4 regions of the Lelliottia nimipressuralis genome follow, and region 2 is predicted to be linked to each of the others. Evidence: predicted binding sites of a transcription regulator. Region 2 holds the regulator's gene; each other region holds the start of a gene.
What was found. The regulator CRP, encoded in region 2, controls carbon source genes, mostly activating them, when cyclic AMP is high. The targets are predictions, from matches to a motif close to ATGTGANNNNNNTCACAT.
Positions count from the first base shown of each region.

Region 1: a site for CRP is predicted at 1,561-1,578, ahead of ACB496_RS05155 (enolase C-terminal domain-like protein). Genes of this name have one in related genera too.
Region 3: a site for CRP is predicted at 1,919-1,936, ahead of msrB (peptide-methionine (R)-S-oxide reductase MsrB). Genes of this name have one in related genera too.
Region 4: a site for CRP is predicted at 1,308-1,325, ahead of deoC (deoxyribose-phosphate aldolase). Genes of this name have one in related genera too.

Region 1 covers NZ_CP167172.1:1,106,284-1,109,428, reverse strand. Annotated here, with positions in the region: gene ACB496_RS05165 (type B 50S ribosomal protein L31) at 1-12, opposite strand, end outside; gene ACB496_RS05160 (PTS transporter subunit EIIC) at 103-1,479, opposite strand; gene ACB496_RS05155 (enolase C-terminal domain-like protein) at 1,758-2,957, shown strand; gene ACB496_RS05150 (GntR family transcriptional regulator) at 2,945-3,145, opposite strand, start outside.
Region 2 covers NZ_CP167172.1:4,251,545-4,254,689, reverse strand. Annotated here, with positions in the region: gene ACB496_RS20495 (YccS/YhfK family putative transporter) at 1-1,346, opposite strand, end outside; gene crp (cAMP-activated global transcriptional regulator CRP) at 1,405-2,037, opposite strand; gene ACB496_RS20485 (OsmC family protein) at 2,344-2,748, shown strand; gene ACB496_RS20480 (phosphoribulokinase) at 2,832-3,145, opposite strand, start outside.
Region 3 covers NZ_CP167172.1:1,812,437-1,815,581, reverse strand. Annotated here, with positions in the region: gene ACB496_RS08460 (glycoside hydrolase family 18 protein) at 1-1,027, shown strand, start outside; gene ACB496_RS08455 (YeaC family protein) at 1,068-1,346, opposite strand; gene msrB (peptide-methionine (R)-S-oxide reductase MsrB) at 1,388-1,801, opposite strand; gene gapA (glyceraldehyde-3-phosphate dehydrogenase) at 2,142-3,137, shown strand.
Region 4 covers NZ_CP167172.1:648,273-651,417, reverse strand. Annotated here, with positions in the region: gene deoA (thymidine phosphorylase) at 1-234, opposite strand, end outside; gene deoC (deoxyribose-phosphate aldolase) at 397-1,176, opposite strand; gene ACB496_RS03080 (YjjI family glycine radical enzyme) at 1,438-2,985, shown strand; gene ACB496_RS03075 (YjjW family glycine radical enzyme activase) at 2,960-3,145, shown strand, end outside.

The DNA.
Region 1 (3,145 bases), 1.6 Mb from region 2:
ATCAGCTTTCATGGTCATCTCGTCATGTTTTGTTATAACATAACAAAATGGTATCCGAGTCGCGAACAAAAAACAACCCCCGCCGTCAGGCGAGGGTTTAGCTTACTTTTCTTCCGCCTGTTCTTTCCCCACCAGCATGGTCGTCAGGACAAACGACAGCACCAGCGCTATCACCACGCCCGAGAGCGCAAAGATAAAGTAAGGCCCGATATAGGCCGGCAGGCTGAAAATGCTCGACAGAATGTAGCCGTAGAGACGAACGCCAAAGAACGCGATAAACGCTGAGGCCAGAGAACTGGCGACGGTGGCGGCGATAAACGCTTTTTTGTAGCGCGTCAGTACCCCAAACAGCGCCGGTTCCGTAATCCCGAGTAGAGCGGAAATGGCGGCAGACAAGGTCACGGTGCGCTCCTGCCGATCGCGGCTTATACGCCAGATTGCAAAGGTCGCCCCGGCAATCGCCATGTTAGCCATAAACATCATTGGCATCAGCATGTCGTAGCCACGATCGCTGAAGTTTTGCAGCGCGATTGGCGTCATTGCATGGTGCATGCCGGTGAGGATCGCCACCGGACGAATCGCGCCGACCACCAGGCCGGCAAAACTCGCCGACACGCCAAACAAGCCTTCGATAAACAGCGCCAGTCCTTTACCGAGCCAGATGCCAATCGGCCCGATCACCACCAGCGCGGCCAGTGCGCCGAGGAACAGCGTCAGCGTCGGGGTAAAGACCGTTTTCAGCACGTCGGGCATGATGCTGTCCACCCAGCGGTGGATGTAGCTCAAAGCCAGAATAGAGAAAATCACCGGGATCACGCTGGAGGCATAGTTAAAGACCGACACCGGGATCACATCCAGCAGCCAGATTGCGCTAACCGCCCCCTCCTGATGCGTGGCCAGCGCTTTCGCCGCCTCGATGAGCGACGGATACATCAGACAGGCCGCAACGGCCGCCGCCAGATATTCATTAGTCTTAAAGATTTTCGCCGCCGAAACGGCAAGGAAAAATGGCAGGAAGTAAAAGACGCCGCTGGCGATGAGATCGATCACCATCACCGTGTCGCTTTTCGCCGAAACAACTTTCAGGGCGATAAGCCCGGCCAGCAGACCTTTGATCATCCCTGCCCCAGCAATCGCCGGTACGATCGGGCCAAACACGCCCGACACCGTGTCCATAAACAGCGACACCAGGCTCTTACGCCCTTTTGTCACCGCAGGCGTCGCGGTGTCGTTATTGCCCAGCACGCTGAGCATTTGCTCGTACCAGCTGTTCACCTTCGGTCCGATAATCACCTGGAACTGATCGCTCTGCAGCTGCGCGCCCAGCACGCCAGGCAGTTTTTTAATCTCGTTTTGATCGACTTTATTATCGTCAATCAGATCAAAGCGTAAGCGCGTCATGCAGTGCCAGACTTTATTTATATTCCCCTGGCCGCCGACCAGACGAATAATATTATTGATGGCTTCTTGCGTCCCCATAAAGACTCCTGCCGGATGTTGTTGTCGTTTTAATGTTGCCATGAGGATAATTAAACCGTCACAACAAAACAAACCAATAAAATTTGATTCCGCTCACACTTAGCCATAACAAAAGCCTAAAAACCCTCATCAATCTAAAATTGGTCTGGTTTTTAATTGCTTTACCGTTAAATAACTGACCAAAATAAATAGTCAAAAAAACGGTTTACCCGCCAACATTTTTAGGGTGATGATATTCCCCATAACCTATTCCCACAGAGCCCCCAAGGAGTTATTTCGTGACGCCTGTGATGATTAAAAATATCGAATGTTTTATTACCCGCCCGGACCGACATAATCTGGTGACCGTACGTGTCAGTACCGACCAGGGGATCTCCGGCCACGGTTGTGCCACCTTTCAGCAGCGTCCGCTGGCGGTCAAAACCCTGGTAGATGAGTATCTCAAACCGCTGCTCATTGGTCGCGATGCCAACAATATCGAAGATCTGTGGCAAATGATGAACGTCAACGCCTACTGGCGTAACGGCCCGGTGATGAACAATGCGATATCGGGTGTCGATATGGCGCTGTGGGACATCAAAGGCCAGTTGGCAGGCATGCCGCTCTATCAACTGCTGGGCGGCAAATCCCGCGACGCGATCCCCGCCTACAGCCACGCCAGCGGCGAAACGCTGGAAGAACTGTTCGCCTCCGTGGATTCACTGCTGGCGCAGGGTTACCGGCATATTCGCTGTCAGCTTGGCTTTTACGGCGGCACGCCGTCGGCACTTCACGCCCCGGATAATCCAACGCCTGGCGCCTGGTTCGATCAGCAGGAATACATGGCGAATACCGTTGAGATGTTCCGCGCGCTGCGGGAAAAATATGGCTGGAAGCTGCACATTTTACACGACGTCCACGAGCGACTGTTCCCGCAGCAGGCCGTTCAACTGTCAAAACTGCTCGAACCGTTCCAGCCCTATTTTATTGAAGACATTTTACCGCCGCAGCAGAGCGCCTGGCTTGAACAGGTGCGCCAGCAAAGCTGCGTACCGCTGGCGTTGGGGGAATTATTTAACAATCCGGCAGAATGGCACGACCTGATCGTTAATCGTCGTATCGACTTCATCCGCTGTCACGTATCACAGATCGGCGGGATCACCCCGGCCATCAAACTGGCGCATCTGTGTCAGGCTTTTGGCGTGCGTCTGGCGTGGCACGGGCCGGGCGACATGACGCCTATCGGCGTGGCGGTGAATACCCATCTGAATATTCATCTGCATAATGCGGCGATTCAGGAGTTCATTCCCCGTTCGCAAACCACGGATGCGGTCTTCCCTGGCGCACCGGTGGCAAAAGAGGGATTTGTCTATCCGCCTGTCAACGCCGGAATCGGCGTGGGCTTCAACGAGGAGCAGGCCCTGGCGCATCCGGTTGTCTACCGCCCGCATGAGTGGACGCAGAGCCGCCTGCCCGATGGGGCGATTCATACACCCTGATTTTGCCGCCAGGTTAAGTTGTCGCGGTTGTAGGGGATGACGTAAGTACAGGTGTAGTTGATGTCGATAATATCGCTCACCTCGAACACGCGTCCTCCGTCGAGAATACCGCGATTATTAATATGCATTGCCGGGCTGCCCTTCTTGCAGCCCAGAATCACCGCCTGTTCGCGGCTGACGCTCACCGC
Region 2 (3,145 bases):
CCGACCAGGGTAATGACCAGCATTCCCAGCAGGGTATAGCCGTCAGGAACATGGAAGTGCAGTGTGATACCGGCAATCACCAGCCCGGCAAACGTCCCGAGCGCACGGTGCAGTATTCGCACGCGCGTCGCGCCATAGCCATTCTGCGTGACAAACAGCACGGTCATTAAAATCCAGTAGGGCTTGGGTAAGTGCAGCGCGACGCCCATCAGGCTGGCGATGCTCAGCATCACGCTGATGCGTGCGGCATTGCGCAGGGCGGAAGATTTCAGTGATAAATAGCTTTTCAGTGCCGGTAGCAGCGGCAGACGCTTTTGTTTATCGGCCATCAGGTCGCGCGGGTAGAGCGGGCGCTGAGTGCGCAACACGCGTGCGATGCGGCTAAAGTGCCACGCGCAAAACTGCCCAACCGGATTATCCGGATGCTGACGGGCAATTTTCTCCAGCGCGCCCAGCTGTTTATCCATTGTAAAACGCGTGGGATAACGGTGGTAAAGAATATCGTCAGCCAGCACCCGCAGGCGGGCCGCGACCGTCTGGGCATTCCAGCGGATCACCGCTTCGGCGTGGCTGCGCTCCACCAGTTTTTGCACCTCCTGCGGGTGATGCAGACTGACCGAAATATGCTCCTGTAGATCAAGCCCCACCTGGAAGACGCGCAGCAGTCGCTTGTATTCATGGTTTTTATTGGCCGCCAGCATATGCAGCTGCTGATAGCACTGGCTGATTAAGTCGACCACTTTTTGCTGGCGCGTAAGCAGCGGGGGCAATGATTTTTCCGGGTCTGTGTGTTGCGTCAGCAGGGTGTATTTGGCTTCGCAATAGTCCGCGAGCTGGACGTAGAGCAGGCTCAGGGATTCGCGCAGGGGCTGCTCCCGCCACATCCAGAACCAGAACCAGTTAAACAGCCCGTACCACAGGGTACCGAACGTATAGATCAGCAGCGGCTCCCAGACGGGCATATTTCCGGCGAGGCTCAGTGTGAAAATAGCGGCTATCAGTGAGGCGGGCAGTAGGCGAGCGTGCAGCGAACTGATCTCCGCCGTGACGCCCAGCGTCATAGCCAGCACGGTCAGGATTAACGGCAGCGGGATATCACGGGCCAGCAGCAGCTGCACGGCCAGGCTACATCCGGCGAACAGGCAGCCGCCGATAATCAGGCGTTTGAAAAAGCGTTTATGCGGTGTATCGAGACCGGCAATGTTGCAGCAGGCAGGAACGAGAGAGAACAACAGCCCATGTTGCAGATGGCCCAGGATTAAACCGACAGCCACGGGAAGACATAACACCAGAGTTTGACGTAGTGCGTAGTTAACTTCGGGGTGATAAATCAGCCTGCGCCACATGATCGTCAGAGACAAAAACGGCGTGACACCTCGCGATGGCACGCCGTTCGTTCCGGAATTAACGCGTTCCGTAGACCACGATAGTTTTACCGTGAGCGGAGATCAGGTTTTGATCTTCCAGCATTTTCAGGATACGGCCAACGGTTTCACGAGAACAGCCGACGATCTGACCAATCTCCTGACGGGTAATTTTAATTTGCATACCGTCCGGGTGGGTCATGGCGTCAGGTTGTTTCGCCAGGTTCAGCAGGGTCTGCGCGATGCGGCCTGTTACGTCCAGGAAGGCGAGGTTACCCACTTTCTCGGAAGTGACCTGCAGGCGGCGAGCCATCTGCGAAGAAAGACGCATCAGGATGTCCGGGTTCACCTGGATCAGCTGGCGGAATTTCTTATAGGAGATCTCTGCAACTTCACACGCGGTTTTCGCACGCACCCAGGCGCTACGTTCCTGGCCTTCTTCAAACAGGCCCAGTTCACCGATGAAATCGCCCTGGTTCAGATAAGAAAGGATCATCTCTTTCCCTTCTTCATCTTTGATCAGCACTGCCACCGAGCCTTTGACGATGTAATACAACGTTTCCGCTTTTTCACCCTGGTGAATCAGCGTGCTCTTCGATGGGTACTTATGAATGTGGCAATGAGACAAGAACCATTCGAGAGTCGGGTCTGTTTGCGGTTTGCCAAGCACCATGCGCTGTTATCCTCTGTTATAAGCTGTCTCAGAGTCAAAATCGCATCCTGACTCTGGGGTTGCAATCGAATTCTTACCCGTACCTGGGAAGTGGCTGTCGCACTGTTCGCAGCCAGTAAAGTTTGATGTCCTCTGCATACATGTGTAACGTCAATGTATTACTGTAGCATCGAGACTGTTTTAGCATAGCTTTAGCCGCGTGTCTCCTGGTGTCTCGCTTCAGCATGATGCAGGTCGCCTTCCGTTGCGAGAATTGTAACGCACGCGTAATCTGTTCGGAAAAATGCAACTTTGGAGTTAATGAAAATGCAAGCGCGTGTGAAATGGGTTGAAGGTTTAACGTTCCTTGGCGAATCCGCTTCAGGACACCAGATTTTGATGGACGGCAACTCCGGAGATAAAGCGCCAAGCCCGATGGAAGTGGTACTGATGGCGGCGGGCGGATGCAGCGCGATTGACGTGGTTTCGATTCTGCAGAAAGGTCGTCATGACGTGACGGACTGCGAAGTGAAGCTGACCTCAGAGCGTCGCGAAGAGGCGCCACGTCTGTTTACGCACATCAACTTGCATTTTATCGTCACCGGTAAAGAGCTGAAGGATGCGGCGGTTTCCCGTGCGGTGGATCTGTCTGCGGAGAAGTACTGCTCCGTGGCGCTGATGCTGGAAAAAGCGGTGAACATTACGCATTCCTACGAAGTGATCGACGCTTAACACTACGCCCGGTAGCGCTACGCTTGCCGGGCCTGTCACCGCATGATTCAGCCGGATAGCGAAGCGCTCCCCGGCGACTGAACTCAGGCGATCTTCTTGCCTTCCATCAGCCGTTGCACCAGCGGCATCATGATCAGCTCCATCGCCAGCCCCATCTTCCCGCCCGGGACCACTAATGTATTGATATGGGAAATGAATGAGCCCTGCAGCATCGCCAGCAGCCAGGGGTAATCAATGTCTTCCAGATTGCGGAAGTGAATCACCACAAAACTCTCGTCCAGCGACGGAATTGTTTTCGCCGCAAACGGGTTAGAGGTGTCCACCGTCGGGACGCGCTGGAAGTTGATGTGGGTCCGCGAGAACTGCGGCGTCAGGAAGTTGATGTAATCTTCCATCG
Region 3 (3,145 bases), 2.3 Mb from region 2:
CAGTAAGCTGCACCAAATCTGGCTCTCGCCGAAGGTAACTGCCGATCTGCATAAAATCCCTGAACTGCGTAAGCAAAACCCACAGCTTAAAGTCCTGCTCTCTGTTGGTGGCTGGGGCGCACGCGGATTCTCCGGCGCTGCGGATAGCAAAGAGAGCCGCGCCGTGTTTATTCGCTCCGTGCAGGAGATCGTCACGACCTACGGACTTGATGGCATCGATCTCGACTGGGAGTACCCGGTGAACGGTGCGTGGGGTCTGGTGGATAAGCAGCCCGCCGACAAAGACAACTTCACTGCTCTGCTGAAGGAGATCCGCGAATCGCTGCCGAAAGAGAAGCTGGTAACTGTCGCCCTGGGGGCGAATGCCGAAAGCCCAAAAAGCTGGGTCGACGTCAAAGCGATCGCGCTGTATCTGAACTACATCAATCTGATGACCTACGATATGGCCTACGGCACGCAGTATTTTAACTCGAACCTGTATGACTCCACTAAGTGGCCGACTGTGGCCGCAGCGGACAAATACAGTGCTGATTTTGTAGTCAACAACTACCTCGCTGCCGGGCTGAAACCTGAGCAGATGAATTTAGGGATTGGTTTTTACGGGCGCGTGCCAAAACGCAGCGTGGAGCCAGGCATCGACTGGACAAAAACAGATGCTGAGAAAAACCCAGTGACACAGCCGTACTTCGGTGCGCAGGAGATGGGATTGTTCAAGGCGTTGGGCTATGACCTCACCAAAGATACCTACGTGAAGTACAACGATATTGTCAGCAAGCTGATTAACGATCCGCAGAAACGCTTTACCGAGCACTGGGACGATCAGGCGAAAGTGCCGTGGCTGTCGGTGAAATCGGCGGAGGGCAAAGAACTGTTCGCTCTGTCGTACGAAAACCCGCGTTCGGTCGACCTGAAGGCGCAGTACATCAAAGAGAAAGGTCTGGGTGGCGCGATGTTCTGGGAGTATGGCGCGGACGACCACAACCAGCTGGCGAAGCAGTTAGCAACGTCGTTAGGGATTAAGCACTAACTCCATTGCCGGGCAGCGTTGGCGCTTGCCCGGCCTGTGGTTACTGCATTTTCATCGTCGCAATCGGTTTTGGCGTGATGCCAAAGTCTTCCTTCAGCTCGCGCTTACTCTTCATCACCATCTGGCCTTTCGTGTCGATAGTCATGTGCTGTGCGTCGCTGTTATTGCGCGCCTGCCACAGCATCACCAATTGCAGGCTGTTCTCTTTTTGCTCTGCCGTCAGCGCCACGCCATCCGGCCATTTCCCCAGTTCTACGGCTGTCACCAGACGCTGATACACGTCCGGCGTCATACTGTTAATCATGTCATCAATATTCATGAGAAATCCGCTGTGATGGAATAATTTGCTGAATCGGTTTTTCAACCTTTGGTCTGGTCGCCATTTTCGTCATCAGAGAAGCTCATCGACGCCGAATTTACACAGAAACGCTCACCCGTAGGCTGTGGTCCATCCGGGAAAACGTGTCCGAGATGAGCATCGCAGTTTCCGCAGCGGATTTCTGTGCGCTGCATACCGTGTGAAGAGTCCGTTAAATAGCGGATGGCCTCGTCGCTGACAGGCTCGTAAAAGCTCGGCCAGCCGCAGCCAGAATCATATTTTGACTGGGAATTAAACAGCGGTGCATCGCACACCAGACAGTGATACACGCCATCGCGCTTATTGTGCAGCAAACGCCCGGTGAATGGGGGTTCAGTTCCGTGGTTCTGCGTCACGTAGAACTGCATTTCTGTTAGATTTTTTTTGAGTTCGTCAGGGTTACGTTGATTCGACATATGCTCAGATCTCGCTGTAGAAACAGATACCTTTCATCGCGAATTCTAACAAAACATTAACACTGAAGTGTGAACTTTTGTTCTAAACTTATGCGTTGCGGTACGGCAGTCAGGCAATTGTGATCTTGCTCACATATTTATCCTGATAGCCCTTTAAAATCCCGGGCGCAGCCCCCATGTGGTTGCTAGCTCAAAGGGAAAGTGAGGCTGTCAGTCGCACAAAGGTTATGCGCAGGATTGATTTGTCGCAATGATTGACACGATTCCGCTTGACGCTGCGTAAGGTTTTTGTAATTTTACAGGCAACCTTTTATTCACTAACAAATAGCTGGTGGAATATATGACTATCAAAGTAGGTATCAACGGTTTTGGCCGTATCGGCCGTATTGTTTTCCGTGCTGCTCAGGAACGTTCTGACATCGAAATCGTTGGTATCAACGATCTGTTGGACGCTGAATACATGGCGTACATGCTGAAGTACGACTCAACTCACGGTCGTTTCAATGGCACCGTTGAAGTGAAAGACGGCCACCTGGTTGTTAACGGCAAAACCATCCGTGTTACTGCTGAAAAAGATCCAGCTAACCTGAAGTGGAACGAAATCGGTGTTGATGTTGTTGCTGAAGCAACGGGTATCTTCCTGACCGACGAAACTGCGCGTAAACACATCACCGCTGGTGCGAAGAAAGTTGTTCTGACTGGTCCTTCCAAAGACAACACGCCTATGTTCGTTAAAGGCGCTAACTTTGACAAATACGAAGGCCAGGACATCGTTTCTAACGCATCCTGCACCACCAACTGCCTGGCTCCGCTGGCAAAAGTTATCAACGACAACTTCGGCATCATCGAAGGTCTGATGACCACTGTTCACGCGACCACCGCAACTCAGAAAACCGTTGATGGCCCGTCTCACAAAGACTGGCGCGGCGGCCGCGGCGCAGCTCAGAACATCATCCCATCCTCTACCGGTGCTGCTAAAGCAGTAGGTAAAGTACTGCCAGAACTGAATGGCAAACTGACTGGTATGGCGTTCCGCGTTCCTACTCCAAACGTATCCGTTGTTGACCTGACCGTTCGTCTGGAAAAAGCAGCGTCTTACGAAGAAATCAAGAAAGCTATCAAAGCCGCTTCTGAAGGCGCAATGAAAGGCGTTCTGGGTTACACCGAAGACGACGTTGTTTCTACCGACTTCAACGGCGAAGTGTGCACTTCTGTGTTCGATGCTAAAGCAGGTATCGCACTGAACGACAACTTCGTGAAACTGGTTTCCTGGTACGACAACGAAACTGGCTACTCTAACAAAGTACTGGACCTGATCGCTCACATCTCCAAATAAGTTGAGAT
Region 4 (3,145 bases), 1.1 Mb from region 2:
GTTGAGGTTAAGGCTTTTCCAGTCCAGAACGGTTCCTGAATCCCGCATCGCCATGGTCAGCGAGACACGTTCCGGCATCGCCATATCGTGGAAGAAAATGGTCATCGCCAGGGCGGCAATCTGCCCTTCAGAGATGGTGTTGTCACGAATACCGTTGATAAAGAAGCGGATCTCTTCGTCGCTTAATGCATGACCATCACGTTTTTTACGAATAATTTCTTGTGCGAGAAACACGGTAACCCCCGGGGAATCAGGTTAAATGCGGCGGTAAACCCGCCGCGATAATAATATTACTCTACATAATTCGAGCTGCCGGAGGGCGGCAAGAAAGTGCCCCCCAGGCGCCTACACAAGTAAGAGACTGGGGTGAAAGTGCAGCCTGACTATGACGAGTAATTAGTAGCTGCTGGCGCTCTTACCGTCACCGTGACCCAGCGCTTTCAGCAGGCTTGCCAGCAGGCTGGATGCGCCGAAGCGGTAGTGACGGGAATCCGCCCAGTCGGCACCAAACAGGTCGTCAGCGATGGCCAGGAACTGCTGCGCGTCCTCTGCAGTACGCACGCCGCCCGCAGGTTTGAAACCAACGGTTTTAGACACGCCCATGTCGCGAATCACTTCCATCATGATGCGAGCGCTTTCTGGCGTTGCATTGACCGGCACTTTACCGGTAGAGGTTTTAATGAAATCTGCACCCGCTTTGATGGAGATTTCAGATGCTTTACGAATCAGCGCTTCTTCTTTCAGCTCGCCCGTTTCGATAATCACTTTCAGCAGCACGTTAGCCGCCGCACAAGCGTCTTTACAGGCTTTCACCAGGTCAAAACCGACCTGCTCGTTGCCGGCGATCAGCGCACGGTACGGGAACACCACGTCAACTTCATCAGCACCGTAGGCAATCGCCGCGCGGGTTTCAGCCAGCGCAATGTCGATGTCGTCATTGCCGTGCGGGAAGTTGGTGACGGTAGCGATACGCACGTCAGGCGTGCCCTGCGCGTTCAGCGTCTTACGTGCAATCGGGATAAAACGCGGATAGATGCAGATGGCAGCGGTATTGCCCACTGGCGTTTTCGCCTGATGGCACAATGCGATCACTTTTTCATTGGTGTCGTCATCGTTCAAGGTGGTCAGGTCCATCAGTTTCAACGCGCGCAGGCTGCTTGCGGTTAAATCGGTCATAACATTCTCCAACGGCTTCGCCGTATAAATTTTCACCGTGCGGGTCTGTGAGTATTCTAACATTCACCCGCATTCACACTTCGACATTCATCACAGTTAATGAAAACTGCGTACAAATTTGCATTACTGTAATGAGATCAACTTCAAACTTTAGTCCTCAGGCTGCTGGCTAAAACAGCAATCACCCGCGTCGGATCAAATGGCTTCGCATGATGAGTTCCTACAATCTGCCCATCAACCGCAGAATAAAAGGAAGCGAACATGTCCACCTCTGGTCTCGATGCTTTGCAACAACGTTGCCAGCAAATTGTGACAAGCCCGGTACTGACAGCCGAGCAAAAACGTCATTTCCTGGCGCTGGAAGCGGAAAACAATCTGCCCTACCCCGCGCTGCCACGGGCCGCGCGAGCGGCACTGGACGAGGGTTTCATCTGCGATATGTTTGAAGGCCATGCGCCCTTCAAACCGCGCTACGTTCTGCCGGACTACGCTAAATTCCTGGCAAACGGCTCAGAGTGGTTAGAGCTGGAAGGGGCGAAAGATCTCGATGACGCCCTGTCGTTACTCACCATCCTCTACCACCATGTTCCATCCGTTACATCGATGCCGGTGTTTCTCGGCCATCTCGACGCGTTGCTGCAACCCTATGTTAGAATTCTAACACAAGAAGAAATTGATAGCCGAATAAAACGTTTCTGGCGTTATCTCGACAGAACCCTGCCAGACGCGTTTATGCACGCCAACATCGGCCCTGCGGATACCCCAGTCACCCGCGCAATTTTACGCGCTGACGCAGAGCTGATGCAGGTCTCACCGAATCTCACCTTTATTTACGACCCGGAAATTACCCCTGATGATTTGCTGCTAAGCGTGGCAAAAAATATTTGCGAATGCAGTAAACCGCATATTTCCAACGGTCCGGTGAATGATAAAATTTTCACAAAAGGCCGTTATGGCGTGGTGAGTTGTTACAACTCCCTGCCGCTGGCGGGCGGTGGCAGCACCCTGGTTCGCCTCAATCTCAAGGCTATTGCCGAGAGCAGTGAATCAGTGGACGATTTCTTTACCCGCACGCTACCGCACTACTGCCAGCAGCAGATCGCGATTATCGATGCACGCTGTGATTTCCTGTATGAGCAATCCGGCTTCTTTGAGAATAGCTTCCTGGTAAAAGAGGGGCTGATTGATGCGGATCGTTTTGTGCCGATGTTTGGCATGTACGGTCTGGCCGAAGCGGTCAATACCCTGTGCGAGAAAGCCGGGCTGAACGCGCGTTACGGCAAGGATGAGCAGGCCAATGCGCTGGGCTACCGCATTAGCGAACAGCTTGCGGAATTTGTCGAAAATACGCCGGTGAAACACGGCTGGAAGCAGCGCGCCATGCTGCATGCCCAGTCCGGAATCAGCTCTGACGCGGGTACTACGCCGGGTGCGCGTCTGCCGTATGGCGATGAGCCGGATCCGATTAGCCATCTGCTGGCCGTCGCGCCGCATCACAAACATTATCATTCGGGCATCAGTGACATTCTGACGCTGGACGAAACCATCAAGCGTAACCCGCAGGCCGTGGTTCAGCTGTGTCTTGGGGCGTTTAACGCCGGGATGCGCGAATTCACGGCCAACGTGGCCGGGAACGATCTGGTGCGTGTGACCGGGTACATGGTGCGCCTGTCGGACCTGGAGAAATACCGCGCGGAAGGCTCTCGTACCAACACCACCTGGCTTGGCGAAGAGGCCGCACGCAATACACGTATCCTTGAACGTCAGCCGCGCGTGATAAGCCATGAACAGCAGATGCGCTTTAGTTAGTCAGGTTATCCCCTTCTCCTGCGTGGACGGGCCGGGCAGCCGCCTGGCGCTGTTCCTGCAGGGGTGTAACCTGCGCTGCAAAACCTGCCACAATCCGTGGACCATTGGCCGCTGCAACGATTGCGGCGACTGCGTGCTTCACTGCCCGCACGATGCCCTG